Regions from separate parts of the Anaeromassilibacillus sp. D41t1_190614_C2 genome, predicted to be linked through region 1. Evidence: predicted binding sites of a transcription regulator. Region 1 holds the regulator's gene; each other region holds the start of a gene.
The links. The regulator Rex, encoded in region 1, represses fermentation and respiration genes when NADH is low (regulators of the CRP and FNR family bind a similar motif). The targets are predictions, from matches to a motif close to ATTGTTAANNNNTTAACAAT.
Positions count from the first base shown of each region.

Region 1 (4,212 bases):
TATGGCCAGGGCTCTTCCCGCGAACATGCCGCACTGGTGCCGCTGTATCTGGGCGTTAAGGCGGTCATCGCCAAGAGCTTTGCGCGCATCCACTGCGCGAACCTGGCAAACGCCGGCATCCTCCCCTTGGTCTTTAAGGATGAGGCCGATTATGACCGCATCGACCAGATGGACGAGCTGGAACTGCCGGACATCCGTTCCGCCATCGCCGACAATTCGAAGATCATCGTCAAAGATTTGACCAAAGGCATTGAATTTGAGGCGGAAGCGGTTCTCTCCGCACGCCAGCGCGAAATGGTCCTTGCCGGCGGCCTGCTGAACTATACAAGAGAGCAATCCAAATAATTTAAACTATATAAAATAAATGGAGGGATTCCCCATGGCCAATAAAATTCCTATGACCACCCCGCTGGTGGAGATGGACGGCGACGAGATGACCCGCATCATCTGGAAGATGATTAAGGATATCCTGCTCACGCCCTATATCGACCTGAAAACCGAGTATTACGACCTCGGTCTGAAGCACCGCGACGAGACCAACGACCAGGTGACCGTGGACAGCGCCAACGCTACCAAGAAATATGGTGTGGCCGTCAAGTGCGCCACCATCACGCCGAATGCTGCCCGTGTGGAGGAGTATAACCTCAAAGAGATGTGGAAGTCTCCGAACGGCACCATCCGCGCCATGCTGGACGGCACGGTTTTCCGCACCCCGATCCTGGTAAAAGGCATCACCCCGTTCATCCCCACCTGGACAAAGCCGATCACCATTGCGCGTCATGCTTACGGCGACGTATACCGCAATGTGGAGATGCAGGTGCCCGCAGGCTCCAAGGCAGAGCTGGTCGTCACGGATGCGGACGGCAAGGAGACCCGCGCAACCATCCACGATTTCCAGACATCCAGCGGCATCATCCAGGGCGTCCATAACTTGGACAAGAGCATCGGCAGCTTTGCGCGCTCCTGCTTTAACTACGCTTTGGACGAGAAAAAGGACCTCTGGTTTGCGACCAAGGATACCATTTCCAAGCAGTACGACCACCGCTTCAAGGACATCTTCCAGGAGATCTTCGACGCGGAGTACAAAGAGAAATTTGATGCGGCGGGCATCGAATATTTCTACACCCTGATCGACGACGCAGTGGCCCGTGTCATCCGCTCCGAGGGCGGCTATATCTGGGCATGCAAAAACTACGACGGCGACGTGATGAGCGACATGGTCGCCACGGCATACGGCAGCCTGGCTATGATGACCAGTGTCCTGGTTTCCCCGGATGGCGTATATGAATATGAGGCAGCGCACGGCACCGTGCAGCGCCATTACTATAAACATCTGAAGGGCGAAAAGACCTCCACGAACTCCATGGCAACCCTGTTCGCCTGGACGGGCGCCCTGCGCAAGCGCGGCGAGCTGGACGGCAACTCCGCCCTGATGGACTTCGCGGATAAATTGGAGCGCGCCTCCATCCAGACCATTGAAGAAGGCGTGATGACCGGCGACCTGGCCAGCCTCTCCAAGCTGCCGAACAAGACCACTGTGGACACGGAGACCTTCCTGAAGGAGATTGATAAGCGCCTCGCAGCGATGCTCTGATCTCCTTCGTATAAGGCGCAACCTTTACCGGCTTTCTTTTTCTCAAATAGAAAGGACCTTACGAATTATGCCAAAACGGGAAAACATCTCCATGTCCGTTATCCGGCGGCTTCCCCGCTACTATCGGTTTCTCAAGCTTTTGCGGGAAAAGGGCGTCACGCGCATTTCCTCCACCGAGCTTTCGGCAAAGCTGGGGCTCACCGCCTCCCAGATTCGTCAGGATCTCAACTGCTTCGGCGGGTTCGGGCAGCAGGGATACGGCTACATGGTGGATCAGCTTTGTACAGAGATCGGAAACATCCTCGGGCTCTCCCACGCATACAAAGCGGTTTTGATCGGCGCGGGCAACCTGGGCCAAGCGATCGCCTCCCATCTCTCCTTTGAGACAGAGGGCTTCACACTGGCGGGAATCTTTGACAATGCCGACGCCAAAATCGGCCGGACCATCAATGGTCTCACTGTGCGCAACATTGACACCCTGGAGCGGTTCTGCAACCTTGAAAAGCCGACTATGGCCGTTCTCTGTGTTCCGCGCAGCGCGGTGGAATCCTTGAGCGACCGCTTGTATGCGCTGGGAATCCGCTGTTTCTGGAATTTCAGCCACTATGACATCAACATGAAATATGGGGATGCCATTGTGGAGAATGTCCATCTGAACGACAGCCTGATGACGCTCTGTTACCGCATCACAAATGATCCCATGCGCACCACAAAATAATCATAAAAATTATATCCAATAGAGGGTAGGTTCCTGCCAAGGAACTTACCCTCTTTTTTATCATTCCTGCATAATTATAGGCTTGTATTCCCGTTTCCGGGCTTCTCGCGTGCCATTTCTTCGGGAAATCGTCCATGTACCGCACCAAAATCTATTTTCGCCGCATAAAGCCGCTAGACGCAAGCGCCATATTCTATCCGGCATATTTTTCCCCCGTCCGGAGATACTACCAGCAAATACAAAGTGGGAGGAAAATAGGATGCCTGACGAGAAAGCAAAGAAGGTTCCCGTGGTAAAAAGGGCGGGAATCCCGGAATCGGAGACCGATGTTGCCGTAGAAGCGCATGCACGCGAAGCCGCGGCAGATGCCGCAATGGACGCCCAAGGGATGATCGATGAGCTGGTGCAGCGGGCCCAAAAAGCCTTGCTCGCCTTTATGGACATGGATCAGGAGCAGGTGGACAACATTGTCCACGCCATGGCGCTGGCGGGTCTGGATCAACACGTGCGCCTGGCAAAGCTCGCCTATGAGGAGACCGGGCGCGGCGTTGTGGAAGACAAAATCATCAAAAATATTTTTGCCACCGAATACATCTGGCACTCCATCAAAGGCCAGAAGACGGTCGGCATCATAGAAGAAAACGAGCTGGAGGACTATGTGGAGGTGGCCGAACCGGTGGGGGTCGTCGCCGGCGTCACCCCGGTGACCAATCCCACCTCCACCACCCTGTTCAAATCGCTGATCTGTATGAAGACGCGCAATCCCATCATCTTTGGGTTCCATCCCAGCGCGCAGAAGTCCTCCGTCGAGGCGGCCCGGGTGATGCGCGACGCGGCGGTCAAGGCCGGGGCCCCGGCGGACTGCATCCAGTGGATCACTGCGCCGTCGATCGCGGCCACCAATGCGCTGATGAACCATCCGGGCGTATCCCTAGTTTTGGCGACCGGCGGCAGCGGCATGGTCCGTGCGGCCTACAGCACGGGAAAGCCAGCGCTGGGCGTTGGACCCGGAAACGTCCCCTGCTATATCGAAAAGACCGCCCGGTTGGAGCGCGCTTGCACGGACTTGATGCTCTCCAAGACCTTTGACAACGGCATGATCTGCGCCTCCGAGCAGGCCGTCATTGTGGACGAAGAGATTGCGGGCGAATTCGAACGCATTATGAAAGCAAACAACTGCTATTTCCTGCAAGGGGAGGAAATCGAAAAGGTCTCCCATTTTGTCATCAACCCACAGACGCAGGCGGTCAATCCGGACGTTGTCGGCAAGCCCGCCTGCTGGATTGCGGAGCAGAGCGGAATTCAAGTCCCGGATAAGACCAAGATCCTGATTGCCCCTCTGGAAGACGTAGGGCCCCAATATCCGCTTTCGCGTGAAAAGCTCTCGCCTGTACTGGCTTACTTTACCGTCAAAGGCCACGGCGAAGGCTTTGCAATGGCCAAGAAGATGCTGGAACTCGGCGGCTTGGGGCATTCGGCGGTCATCCACTCCACCAATCCGGATCTCATCAAAGCCTATGGAAAAGAGATGAAGGTCGGGCGCGTCATCTCCAATTCGCCGTCCTCCCAGGGGGCAATCGGCGACATCTACAACACAAACACCCCCTCCCTGACGCTTGGTTGCGGCTCCTATGGGCACAATTCCACCACATCCAATGTGTCGTCCGTCAACCTCATCAACCGCAAGCGCATCGCACAGAGGAGGGTCAACATGCAGTGGTTTAAAATACCGCCGCAGATTTACTTTGAAGAGGATTCGATCCAATATCTGGAGAAAATGCCGGATATCGAGCGCGCCTTCATTGTGACTGACGCCACAATGGTAAAGCTGGGCTACGTGGATCGCATCCTGTACTTCCTGCGCAAGCGGCCGGTCTATTGCCATTCTGAGATTTATTCC
Region 1 is NZ_JADMOD010000022.1:20,929-25,140, reverse strand. Features, by position in the region: gene I2G69_RS13400 (aconitate hydratase) at 1-345, shown strand, start outside; gene I2G69_RS13395 (NADP-dependent isocitrate dehydrogenase) at 380-1,594, shown strand; gene I2G69_RS13390 (redox-sensing transcriptional repressor Rex) at 1,662-2,312, shown strand; gene adhE (bifunctional acetaldehyde-CoA/alcohol dehydrogenase) at 2,572-4,212, shown strand, end outside.

Region 2 (4,212 bases), on a different contig from region 1:
ACATTGTGGAGGGCTGCCGCCGGGAAAACCGCTTTGGCTTTGAAGAGGTCGCCTGGCTGTTGCTGTTTGGCAAGCAGCCGACCCGCTCGCAGTTGGAAGGCTTCTGTAAACTGCTCAACAGCTATAGGGAGTTGCCCGATTATTTTGCCGAAGATATGATTATAAAGGCGCCGTCCCGCAACATCATGAACAAACTGGGCCGTTCGGTATTGGCACTGTATTCCTATGACGACAACCCGGATGATCCTTCCTTGGAAAACAACATGCGCCAGGCTATCCAGCTGATCGCGCGTTTGCCCACCATTATGACGTATGCCTACCAGGTGAAACGCCGCCATTTTGACCGGCAAAGCATGTTTTTCCACCCGCTGGACCCGAACCATTCCACGGCGGAGGCCATCCTCAATGCCATCCGCCCGGACCGCGTCTTTACCGATGAAGAGGCCAAGCTGCTGGATCTGTGCATGATTCTGCATGCGGAGCACGGCGGCGGCAACAACTCCACCTTTACCACGCGCGTGCTTTCCTCCACGGGGACGGATATTTATTCCGCGATTTCCGCCGCCATCGGTTCCTTGAAGGGGCCGCGGCACGGTGGGGCGAACCACCGCGTCATGATGATGATGGACGACTTGATGGGGCATGTGAAAAACTGGGAGAGCGACGACGAAGTGGGAAGCTACTTGGAAAAGATTGTCCGCAAGGAGGCCGGCGACCGCTCCGGGCTGATCTATGGCATGGGCCATGCGGTCTATACGCTGTCCGACCCGCGCGCCGTGATTTTAAAAGAAAATGCGCGTAAAATGGCGGAGGAGCACGGCATGCTGCGGAAATTTGAGCTGTTTGAGCGCGTGGAAAAGCTCTCGCCGGATGTATTCGCAAAGGTGAAGAACGACCGGAAGGTCATCTCTGCAAATGTGGACTTTTACTCCGGCCTGGTGTATGAGATGCTGGGGATTCCGAGCGACCTGTACACGCCGATGTTCGCCGTATCCCGCATTGCGGGCTGGTGCGCACACCGCATCGAGGAAATGGAAACCTGCGGCCGCATTATGCGCCCCGCATACCGCTCCTTGACGCATGAAAAGCAGTACATACCCATTGACGAACGGGAATAAGAGGCTTCGTACCGCCAGGCAGTGTTTCAGCGCTGCCTGGCGGTTTTTGATCCGCGGCAACATTTTGCTATTATGAGAAATAAGAAAATTAAGATTGCTGCAATTGTGTAGAATAGAATACAATGTCGCTTGATACTATTGTAAAAAGGGGAAATATCCGATGTCTATGAAACATGCCTGGTTGGTTTTTCTGGTTGCGCTGGTTGTGGTGCTTCCCGTTCGCCTGTATCAGCTTTTTGCCCTGATGGAAGAGGATACTGGATTTTTAAACGGCGGTACGGCGACTACGGCGGTGCTGGTGGTTGTCCTGCTGCTTGCATTTGCTGCGATCGTGGTCATTTCGAAGGGAAGCAAGCGGATGCCGGCGAGATATACGCCTTTGCGGAGCATCCCCACGGCTGTCCTGTCCGGGCTGACCGGCGCGTTGCTTCTGGTCAACTCTGTCAGCAATATTTTTATCTATAGTGTGCAGATCAATGGGACGGCTCCCAGTGGGGAGAGCACAACCCCTGCCGGTGTGATCGGCCTGGCAATGGCGATTGTCGGGATCCTGGCGGCGTTCGCCATTTTTCTGGCGGCCTATGGCTTTGCCACGGGGACGAACCCAGTGGGCGAGCATCCGCTCGTCGCGCTTTTGCCAGCGGTTTGGGGATGCATTTGCCTGGTTCTGCTGTTTATCTCCTATACAGCAGTGGTCAATGTGTCGGAAAATGTGTACGACATGTTTGCGGTGGTATTGCTCCTTTTGTTCCTGTTTGCACAGGCGAAATTTTTCGCCGGCGTGGAGGGCGAAAAGAGCGGGCGCATGTTGGCTGCGACCGGACTTCCGGCAGCACTGCTGGCGCTTTTGACCTCCGTGCCGACCCTGCTGATGGCGGTTCTGGGAAGGACCGTCCCGGGGCTGTTCCCTGCAGGGCTTCATCTGGTCAATTTGTGCATGGCTTGCTACATTTTGTCCTTTTTGTCCGCCGCGCGCAAGCTGCCTGTGGACGTGAGCGCAGCCATCCGGACAGGGGAAGAAGAAAATTGAAGAGTTTTCCAGAAAAATATTTAAAAAATGTAAGTTAAATTTATATCAAACTCTTGTATTATCGCTGCGAATGCTATAAAATAATAGCAGGATAGACCACTATAAAATTCAGGAGGTACAAGTTCTATGTCTATTAAAGTTGGCATTAATGGCTTTGGCCGCATTGGCCGCCTGGTATTCCGTGCCGCTGTTGCGCAGCCGGAGACCTTTGAGATCGTTGGCATCAACGATCCGTTCATCGACCTCGACTATATGGTTTACATGGTGAAATACGACACCATGCATGGTCATTTCGATGGCACCGTAAAGGCTGAGAACGGCAAGCTCGTTGTCAATGGCAAGGAGATCAGCGTTTTTGCTGAGAAGGAGCCGTCCCAGATTCCGTGGGGCGCTGTTGAAGCGGAGTACGTTGTGGAGTCCACGGGCGTGTTCTGCACCACCGAGAAGGCTTCCGCTCATATTCAGGCTGGCGCTAAGAAGGTTGTTATCTCCGCTCCTGCAAAGGATAAGGAAACCCCCACGTTTGTCTGCGGTGTTAACCTCGACACCTACACCAAGGACATGAAGGTTGTTTCCAATGCTTCCTGCACAACGAACTGCTTGGCTCCTCTGACCAAGGTTATCAACGACAAGTTCGGCATCGTGGAAGGCCTCATGACGACGGTTCACTCCACCACTGCAACCCAGAAGACCGTTGACGGCCCGTCCAAGAAGGATTGGCGCGGCGGTCGTGCAGCTGCTGGCAACATCATCCCGTCCTCCACGGGCGCTGCTAAGGCTTGCGCACTGGTTATCCCGTCCGTTAAGGGCAAGCTGACCGGTATGTCCATGCGTGTTCCGACCCTGGACGTCTCCGTTGTTGACCTCACCGTAAGCCTGGCGACCAAGACCACTTACGAAGAGATCTGCAAGGCGATCAAAGAAGCTTCCGAAGGCGAGCTGAAGGGCATCCTCGGCTACACCGACGAAGCGGTTGTTTCTTCCGACTTCCTGGGCGATCCGCACACCTCCATCTTCGACGAGAAGGCTGGCATCATGCTGAACGACCATTTCGTCAAGCTGGTATCCTGGTACGACAACGAATGGGGTTACAGCAACAAGGTGCTCGACCTCATCAAGCATATGTACAAGGTTGACCACGAATAATTTGGCCGGCGGTTAAAACCGAAACGTAAAGGCTGTGAGCCCCTGCTCTTTGCATTGCAAAGGGCAGGGGCTCTTTTTGTTTACCTAGCGGTTGTATCGCACAAAAGATCAAAAGGTTGCCTAGTTTAAAGGGCGTCTGCCCTCCATTGAGATTATGTTAAGCTTTTCATTTTATTTGGAACCGCGCTCGAGTGTTTTGCTGGATTTCCTAAAAAATATAGAAAAATATTCCAAAAATTCGCCATAATATCTTATTCCTTGATAAATGTATGTATAATTAATAAATAAAACAGTCGGGCTCTAGTCGTTAAAAATATGTAATATATATAAAATTGTAAAGAGGATATATGATAAAAGGAATAGAAGGGAGGAGCGGAATTTTAAGGGCTTTTGCGGCCCTTCTCATGTGTCTTCTTGCAAATGGAATAAAAAGCTATTTTGGAAAGGAGATTTTGCATGATACAAAAAAAAGTCCGTAATCTACTGAGCGTAGTTTTAGCGCTGTTGCTCTGTTTGGGAAGCCTGACCCCCGCGTTTGCAGCCAAAAATAATGTACAGGCCGATCCGGATGCGGAGCTGTCCGTATTGGACATGGCCAACGTGGATATGCTTTCCGGGTACCTATATGAGCGTTCCCAAAAGAATTATGACCGGTTGGAGAGCGACCCCTATCTGTTGCCTTCTGTTCTGGAAGGCGACCCCAATTGGCCGGGGGATTATCAAGGCCGGGCATTGCTGGGAATCATCAGCGAGGCAAAGGCAAACCAAGACCGCGCCCCGCAGAACCTGGAAGCCATGATGCAGGCTTTGCCGGACAAGCTGCTCGACGGCTGTTTCTTTAATGAAACCTTGAATCCCGATATGATTAATGAGCAGTTGATGGCCGGGCACAGCTGGTTCCTGCGTGCGATGTGCGAA
Region 2 is NZ_JADMOD010000001.1:108,075-112,286, forward strand. Features, by position in the region: gene I2G69_RS00475 (citrate/2-methylcitrate synthase) at 1-1,118, shown strand, start outside; gene I2G69_RS00480 (hypothetical protein) at 1,279-2,148, shown strand; gene gap (type I glyceraldehyde-3-phosphate dehydrogenase) at 2,275-3,294, shown strand; gene I2G69_RS00490 (discoidin domain-containing protein) at 3,751-4,212, shown strand, end outside.
Region 2: a site for Rex is predicted at 2,179-2,198, ahead of gap (type I glyceraldehyde-3-phosphate dehydrogenase). Genes of this name have one in related genera too.

Region 3 (4,212 bases), on a different contig from region 1:
CTCCTATAGTAATCTTTATGTTGGCCCGCACCGGTATCGCCCTCTTTCGAACGCAATACCGGTGCGGATGATAAATAAAACTTATTTATTGACAAAGGGTTCGGGCTTCCGCTTCTCAACAAAAGCCGTCATGCCGTTCTTCTGGTCTTCCGTCTCGAAGCAGCTGCCGAAGAGCTTCTCCTCGATGACGATCGCCTCGTCCATGTTGACCTGCAGGCCGTCGTTGATCGCCTTCTTGCAAGCGCGGACCGCGATCGGTGCATTGGCGGAAATCCGCTCTGCCAGCTTCATCGCAGCGGGCATGAGCTCCTCTGCCGGATACACGGCAGAAACCAGGCCCAGGCTGAGCGCCTCCGGCGCCTTGACCTTCGTGCCGGCATAGATCATTTCCTTTGCCTTGCCCACATTGATTGTACGGGCAAGACGCTGCGTGCCACCGAAGCCGGGGGTAATACCCAAGCCGGTCTCCGGCTGGCCGAATACGGCGTTCTCCGCGGCAAGACGGATGTCGCAGCTCAAAGAGAGCTCGCAGCCGCCGCCGAGGGCGAATCCATTGACCGCTGCGATCACCGGGATCGGCAGCGTCTCAATCTTGCGGAATACATCGTTGCCCTTCTTGCCGAAGGCCTCGCCTTCCGCCTTTGTCAGCGTGCTCATCTCGCCGATGTCCGCGCCGGCAACGAAGGACTTCTGGCCTGCGCCTGTGATGATCAGGCAACGGGTGGAATCCAGATCAATTGCATCCAATGCTGCGTCGAGATCCGCCAAAACCTCGGAATTCAACGCGTTCAAAGCTTTTTCACGGTCGATCGTCAGCACGCCGACGAAGCCGTTCTGCTCATATTTAATATAGCTCATCGTTTAAACGCTCCCTGCTCTTATTTGTAGTTCTTTACGATGGAGGCAACGCCCATGCCGCCGCCGACGCACAGCGTCGCGAGGCCGTAGTTGGAACCTCTCTTCTTCATCTCATGCAGCAGGGTAACCAGGATACGGCAGCCGGAAGCGCCGACCGGATGGCCCAGAGCAATTGCACCGCCGTTGACGTTGACCTTGGACATATCAAAGTTGAGGTCCTTCGCAACCGCCAGGGACTGCGCCGCAAACGCCTCGTTTGCCTCGATCAGGTCCATATCCTCGACCGTGAGGTTCGCTCTAGCCATTGCCTTCTTGGTAGCAGCAACCGGGCCAATGCCCATGATGGACGGCTCAACGCCTGCGGAAGCGCCCGTGACCCACTCAGCCATCGGGGTAACGCCCAGCTCTTTGGCCTTCTCTTCGCTCATAACAACGATTGCAGCTGCGCCGTCGTTGATACCGGAAGCATTTGCAGCGGTGACCGTGCCGCCATCGGGCTTGAATGCCGGACGGAGCTTTGCGATGCTCTCAGCGGTAACACCGGCACGCGGGCCCTCGTCCTTTGCGAACATAACAGTCTCCTTCTTCATCTTTACCGGAACGGGAACAATCTCATCATCAAAGCGGCCTTCTGCCTGTGCCTTTTCGCACTTCTGCTGGCTGCAAGCAGCGAACTCGTCCTGCATCTCACGGGTCAGGCCATACTTCTCAGCAACATTCTCAGCGGTGATGCCCATGTGGTAGCCGTTGAATGCATCCCAAAGTGCATCGTTGACCATAGTATCGATCATGGTAGCATTGTTCATGCGATAGCCAAAGCGAGCTTTGGTCAGCGCATACGGAGCGGAGGACATGTTCTCCATACCACCAGCGACCACGATATCCGCTTCGCCAGCCTCGATCATCGCAGCAGCCATGTTCACGCATTTCAGACCGGAACCGCAGACGTTGTTCAGCGTCAAAGCCGGAACTTCGATCGGGATACCTGCATTAACAGCAGCCTGGCGCGCAACGTTCTGGCCCTGGGCAGCCTGCAGAACGCAACCCATCAGAACTTCATCCACCTGGTCAGGCGCAACATTTGCTCTCTTGAGAGCTTCTTTGATCACGATGGAGCCAAGCGTGGCAGCCGGAACGTTTGCCAAAGCGCCGCCCATCTTGCCGATTGCAGTACGTACAGCACCTGCTAACACGATTTTCTTAGACATGATTTTGTTCCTCCATTTCATAATTCACTAACCCGCTCCAACCAAATGTTTCACGGGTCAATCTTCTAATGAATCATTGCATGTTAAATATATCACAATCAATCCGAATATGCAAGGGATTCTATTGCGATTTCGAAGAAAAAAATCATTCTTGTTACAAATTCGCCACTTTCTGTATTTCTTCCGCCCAGCTTCGTTCAAATTGCCGAAACTACCGCTACAAACCGCATTGTGAAGCATTTTCTGCATGTGTATAACGATTTTGTAAAAGATAAAAGACGCCCATGCTTTGCCCTGAATCCCTTTCAGAAAGGAGGCTTTACTTTTGGAAGACGCCTTGTATGATTTTTTGAAGGAAAACCGAGAAGTACAACGCTTTTTCATGTCCCTCCCCGAACCGCTACAAAACGCCATGTCCGGCAGTATTCCGGCCACACCGTATACAAAGCCCTATGTGTCCTATATAAACTTATTATTAGAACCTGAAAATGAAACTTCTTCCCTTTAGGATTGCAAAAAATCCCATTTTGGTTTATAATAAGGCGTAAATTTTGCACGTTCAGCCGCGGTATCTCTCTTTATTCCAACTTCCGCGCTGTCATTTGAGAAAGGATGAACCAAGCATGGCTTTGAGCAACCTGATTTTACCGAAAGATTACACATCGAAGCTCGATATTATAGAGACCGAAATCGCAATCAAGCTCGCGAAGGATACCTTCGAGCGCGAGCTAGCCTCCGCCCTCTCCCTCACACGTGTATCCGCCCCCTTGTTCGTACAGCCGGAGACCGGCCTCAACGACGACCTCAACGGAGTGGAGCGGCCAGTGCAATTCGATGTGGCAGACATCCATGCCGACGTTCAAATTGTCCATTCCCTTGCCAAATGGAAGCGCATGGCGCTCGCCCGCTACGGGTTCCGCGCCGATACCGGCCTCTATACGGATATGAATGCCATCCGCCGGGATGAAGAGCTCGACAATCTCCACTCCGTCTATGTGGACCAATGGGACTGGGAGCGCGTCATCACTGCGGAAGAGCGCACCATGGAGACGCTTCAAAGCGCTGTCCATGCCATTATGGGGGTTCTGCATAAAACTCAAGCGGTCCTGACGGAGCGGTTCCCGGTTCTCGATTCCTATATTCCCGAGGAAATCACCTTTGTCTCCAGCCAGGAACTGGAAGACCGTTACCCGGATCTGACGCCGAAGCAGCGGGAGGACGCCGCCGCCAAGGAATACGGCGCGGTCTTTATCTCCCAGATCGGCGGCGCATTGAAATCCGGAAAGCCGCACGACGGCCGCGCTCCGGACTACGACGATTGGTCCCTGAACGGGGACATCATCATCTGGTATCCCATCCTGAACCGTGCGCTGGAACTCTCCTCCATGGGAATCCGCGTCGATGCGGAGGCGCTGCGCAAACAGCTTGCTGCGGCAGGCTGCGAAGAACGCGCACAGCTGCCGTTCCACAGCATGCTGTTGGAGGGCCGCTTGCCGCTCACCATGGGCGGCGGTATTGGGCAATCCCGCATTTGCATGGCGTTGCTGGAGAAGGCACACATCGGCGAGGTCCAGGCTTCTGTCTGGCCGGACAGCATGCGCAATGCCTGTGAAGGTTATGGAATCCATCTTCTTTAAAAGCCAATCAAAAAAGAACCTTATAAAAAAGGAGCGGCTGTACCGCTCCTTTTTTGCGTTCTATTCCGTTTTCTCCAATTCCTCTGGAGGACTTTTCTTGGGGACTTTCTTGGCGGGCCGCTCACCTGGCCTCGCTGCACGGGTCGGCGGCACGGTGGTTGCAATCCGTTTGAAGATGCAGGAAGCAAACGGTGCCAACGTGATGTCCAAGCAGTATTTGCCGCCCCGCATCTGGGCACGAAGCTCGCCTTCATTCGTCTTGCCCTTCCCGCCAAACGGCATTGCATCGGTATTCAGCATCTCCGCATAGACGCCATAATGATCGACCATCAGCGGGTAATGCATGTGCATGCGGTTCGAAAAATTGATGGCAATGTACAGTTCTTCTTTCGCCAGGTCGCTACGTTTATAGGCAAACACGCACCGGCTCGCATCGTTGACATCCAGCCACTGGAAGCTCTGTGCATTGTAATCCTCCTGATAGAGGGCGCTCTCCTCCAAATAGAGAT
Region 3 is NZ_JADMOD010000003.1:96,522-100,733, reverse strand. Features, by position in the region: gene I2G69_RS04695 (enoyl-CoA hydratase-related protein) at 82-858, opposite strand; gene I2G69_RS04690 (acetyl-CoA C-acetyltransferase) at 879-2,066, opposite strand; gene I2G69_RS04685 (hypothetical protein) at 2,392-2,574, shown strand; gene asnA (aspartate--ammonia ligase) at 2,690-3,703, shown strand; gene glgB (1,4-alpha-glucan branching protein GlgB) at 3,764-4,212, opposite strand, start outside.
Region 3: a site for Rex is predicted at 2,146-2,165, ahead of I2G69_RS04690 (acetyl-CoA C-acetyltransferase). Genes of this name have one in related genera too.

Region 4 (4,212 bases), on a different contig from region 1:
TCCTCTTTGTTGACCGGCGGGCCGGAGAGCATATTGACCACGCTCTTCGGGGCGATACGGATCACCAGATCCGTCGAATCATCGCCGGGCTTGTCGAGATAGAGCTCGCGCACCGCCTCGGAAAGGGAAACCGCCAGGCGCGGCGCGGAGTTTTCCTTGGTGGACGTTTTTGCCAGCCAGGACGATACGTTATCCCAGTTCCAGCCGAAGTTCAGCGCCTGGCCCACGCCGGCATAGATGACGCCGTCGCTGACGAGCGCAAGCACGTCGCCCGGCCGCACCGAAAACGTACACTCGGAGATCTGCTTGCCGCCGTACTCCTTCAGTTCGCTGCGCGACTCCAGATCGACCACTTTGCCGTTCCGCACAAAGATGCAGGGCGGGTTGTCAAACTCCACCAGATGGGCCGTGCCGTCGTCAAAAATTTGCAGCACGCTAAAGGTGGAATACGCCAGCTTCCGGACGCTGCACACCGGCAGCGTCTTTGCGATGGTCTCCACCACCTCGGCAATGCTGGCCCCTTCGTTCAGCATCGTCGATACAATGGTGCTGGTGAGCGTGGAAAGAATATTGGCCTTGACGCCGCTGCCGAGGCCGTCCGCCAGCACCGCGATGGTGGAATCGGGGGCGCGTATGATTTTCACTTTATCGCCGCAAAGTTCTTCCCCATATTTGTTGAGGCTCCGATATGCGGCATCCACATGCATTTTCATCCAATCATTCCTTTACAGCATAAATTCCGCATCGGAGGCGCTCAGTCCTCGTCGAACACGATCATATTTTTCAGCTTGGTCAGCGTCGCTTTGGTCTCCGCCGTGGTTTCACCCAACAGGCTTGCGATCTGCTGCGCTGCAACCATCTGCTTGTCGATGACCTTCTGCGCCATCTCCATTGTCTCCGCACGCAGTTTATACTGGTTCTCTATGTTGGCTTCTTCCTTGGTGATGTCCTTAAAGATGCCCATTGCGATGTTTTCCTTCGCAATGTATACGATGGTCTGTTCCATCGTAACACCGTATTCCTTATAGTGCACCTTCTTGTCGGTGATCGACTGCTTGCTGTCGAACACGAACTGGAAGTCCGAGCTGTCGATCAGCTCGTAGATGCACTTTTGCAGCGCCTCATGGCGGCTGATGCGGAACGTGCGCTCCGCCGCGGCGTTAAATTCGATGATATTCAAATCGCTGTCCACAATGATGGTGACGTTCGGCGTCTCCGAAAGCACGCAGTTGCTCAGGGACTCCGCACGCTCCTTCATGTATGGCATGCACATATGTAGCTCGGCCTTGCCCTGGTAAACGGCGATGGCCTTTGCGCGGCAGGTCGGGTAGCCGCAGGAGCCGCAGTTGAGTTCGTCCTCCGGGCCGTTCTTGCCGATCTTTGCCAGGATCGCGCGGATCGTCTCCTCGTCCGGGATGTCCTCTTTGCTGGAGCGGTCCACGAACTGCATCTGCATCGGGATGGTCTCCGGCAGGTTCGGATAGGACTCCGCATCCTCATATGCATAATCGCGGATCCGGACGCGGGAGGCAAAGCGGGAAACGGTATCCGTGCCGGAACCGGGGCCGTTGACGCAGCCGTCGCGGCACATGTTGATTTCAATGAAGCAGTGGTCGAGCTCGCCGCGTTCCATGGCGCGGCACAGGTCGATGCAGGCGCCGGAGCCGGAAACGGACAGGAGCTTCCAATCGCCGATGTCGCCCCTGGAGCGCAAGGATGCGAGGATACCCTCCTCGATCGGGTACATGCGCAGGATCTTCGAGCTCGGGTTGAGGAACGTCGCAGATTCGGCGTTGGCAAAGGAAATGTGCTCCTCCTTCAGCCAGGCGCCGAGCTCCTCAAAGGTCAGCACCGCGTCGATCTCGTTGTTGTGGCGGATGTCGGCGGCCTCGTCCTTCTTCGCAATGCAGGGGCCTGCAAATACGACGCGCGTCCCGGGGCCGTAGCTCTGCTTGAGCAGGCGGCCGTGCGCGATCATCGGGGAAACGACCGGCGCCATCTGGTCCACCAGGGACGGATAGTACAATTCAATCAAACGGTTGACGGACGGGCAGCAGGTCGAAATGATGTTCTTCATGCTGTTCTCCTGCATGATGCGGTGGTACTCCGCCGTCACATACGCCGCGCCCTCCGCGGTCTCCGAAACGCCATAGAAGCCGAGCGCCTTCATCGCGCCCGCAAACTGATGGACGTCTTCGAAATCAAAGCATCCATAGTACGACGGGGCAATCGAAAGGATGACCCGCTCGCCGCTCTTCATCATCTGCTTAACCAGGGCGACATCGCTCGCCACCGTCTTAGCGTTCTGCGGGCACTGCTCCAGGCAGGTGCCGCAGAGGATGCAGTCGCGGTCGATGATTTTCGCTTGTTCATTTTCTACCTTGATGGATTTTACCGGGCAAACCTTCACACATTTATAGCAGTTTTTGCAATTTGCTTTCTGCAAGCCAATAATACTCATTTGTCATCACCTATCCTACATACTTAGGGGGACTCCCCGTTGATACTCCTTGGAGCGTTACTTCTCCAGCCGTTTCATGACTTCGCGGTTAAAAAAGGCCTCTGTTTCCAGCGGGGTGACCTTAAAGCGTTCCCCGTCCAAACAGACGCAGACGCCGTTGTTGGTGCACTCCCCCATACAGAAGGAGCCCTTCAGGTCGATCTTATCTTCCAGATGGTTCATCGAAACCAGGCGTTGAAAGATGCTGATGACATCGCGGGATCCTTTCAGGTGGCAGGAACTGCCGATACAAACTGTTATTTCCATACTCTCATTTCCTCCTGGGGTGCTCCCCTGCTGCTTGTTTCACGCGGCAATCTTTCAAAAAGGCAAAAAAGTTCCGCCGCGTAATTTTGTCTATATTATAACATTTGGGTGGTTTTCTGACAAGAGAATTTATGCGAAATTTCATCATTTCCCCTGGAATCTGCAAAGGAAATGCATGGAAAAGGCGCGCCCGCTTTTCGCGGGCGCGCCCTCTGGGATTTTATTCTTCTGTCTCGTCCTCGCCGCTGCTTTCTTCGTCCTCCCCGGCTTCCTCATCGGACTCCCAGGCGAGGGATTCCAACAGGCGAAGCGCCTGGCGATGGGTCTTCTCCCGGGATTGGACCATGCGCTCCACCGCTTCGGCCTTCAGCCGGGCGGTCTCCGTGGCATCGTCCCCCTGCGGGATCTTTTCAATCGTGGTAAAGGCGTCCTTCAAATACGCCGTATCGTCTAAGATGCGGTCGATCCGTGCCAAAATATCCTGTGCGGTAATCTGCATATCGCTCATCGCTATATCCTCCAATGTTTCGACTGGCGGACACGCAAGGCGGATCCGGTCCGGGCCGACAAAGCGTGCCCTACCCTTTTTTACCAATTGTTTCGCCCGGCGCGGATAGGTGGATTCACAGCGATTCCCCCATCCGTCCTCCACAACAATGGTCCGTTCGATGGGTATCGTCCCCTCTCCGTGTGGGAAATGTACATGCCCTGTTTTTTGCAATGGGTGCCGTCCCCCATGTACCGCTTCCAGTATATCCCTTTCTGTGGAAAAATACAAGGGGCTGGATCAGCTGGCTTGGGCGCGCCGCCTCCGCCGGTGAAACAGGCCGCGGAACAGCGGAAAGGACAACAGGAGAAACAGCGGCGCGGCAATTTCTTGGGTCTCTGGGCAACAAAAACAGGTTGCAGCCAACAGGTTCCACATCCCGTGAAACCCGACACCCATCCAAATGCTTCCCGTGCAATATGTCAGATAATTCGCCAGGAGCCCAAACAAACACACAAACAGGAGCGCCGGGAAATCGTTCCCGCCTGCACACAAGCTGTGAGGCAACAGATAGACCGCCGCGGAGAGCAGGCTCCTCCTCCAAAAGGGCCACTCGCAGAACAAGTTCTGAAACAGGTATCCGCGGAAGAGCAGCTCCTCACAAAAGCCAACGATGAGATAGTGGGCCAGGCGGGGGACGCTGGCACTCTGGAATAGGCCGATCCAAACGTCATTTCGCTCCGTCAGAAGGAATGCAACCCACAGAATTCCAAGAAACCCAATCGCCGCCCAGAGCATCCCGAAGAAGAAATCGCCGGGATCGCAGCGCCGCGCGGTGAGCCCCACCGCCCGGAGAGGCTTCTTTTCAAAGCCCAGCAGACAGACCAAAACCGGCAGCAGCACGGCCGCCAAAAACAACAGATCGCCATAGGCAGCCAAAAACCTGCCCGCCAGGAGG
Region 4 is NZ_JADMOD010000001.1:24,423-28,634, reverse strand. Features, by position in the region: gene I2G69_RS00130 (SpoIIE family protein phosphatase) at 1-713, opposite strand, end outside; gene I2G69_RS00125 ([Fe-Fe] hydrogenase large subunit C-terminal domain-containing protein) at 755-2,461, opposite strand; gene I2G69_RS00120 ((2Fe-2S) ferredoxin domain-containing protein) at 2,519-2,767, opposite strand; gene I2G69_RS00115 (hypothetical protein) at 2,988-3,488, opposite strand; gene I2G69_RS00110 (CPBP family intramembrane glutamic endopeptidase) at 3,555-4,212, opposite strand, start outside.
Region 4: a site for Rex is predicted at 2,853-2,872, ahead of I2G69_RS00120 ((2Fe-2S) ferredoxin domain-containing protein). Genes of this name have one in related genera too.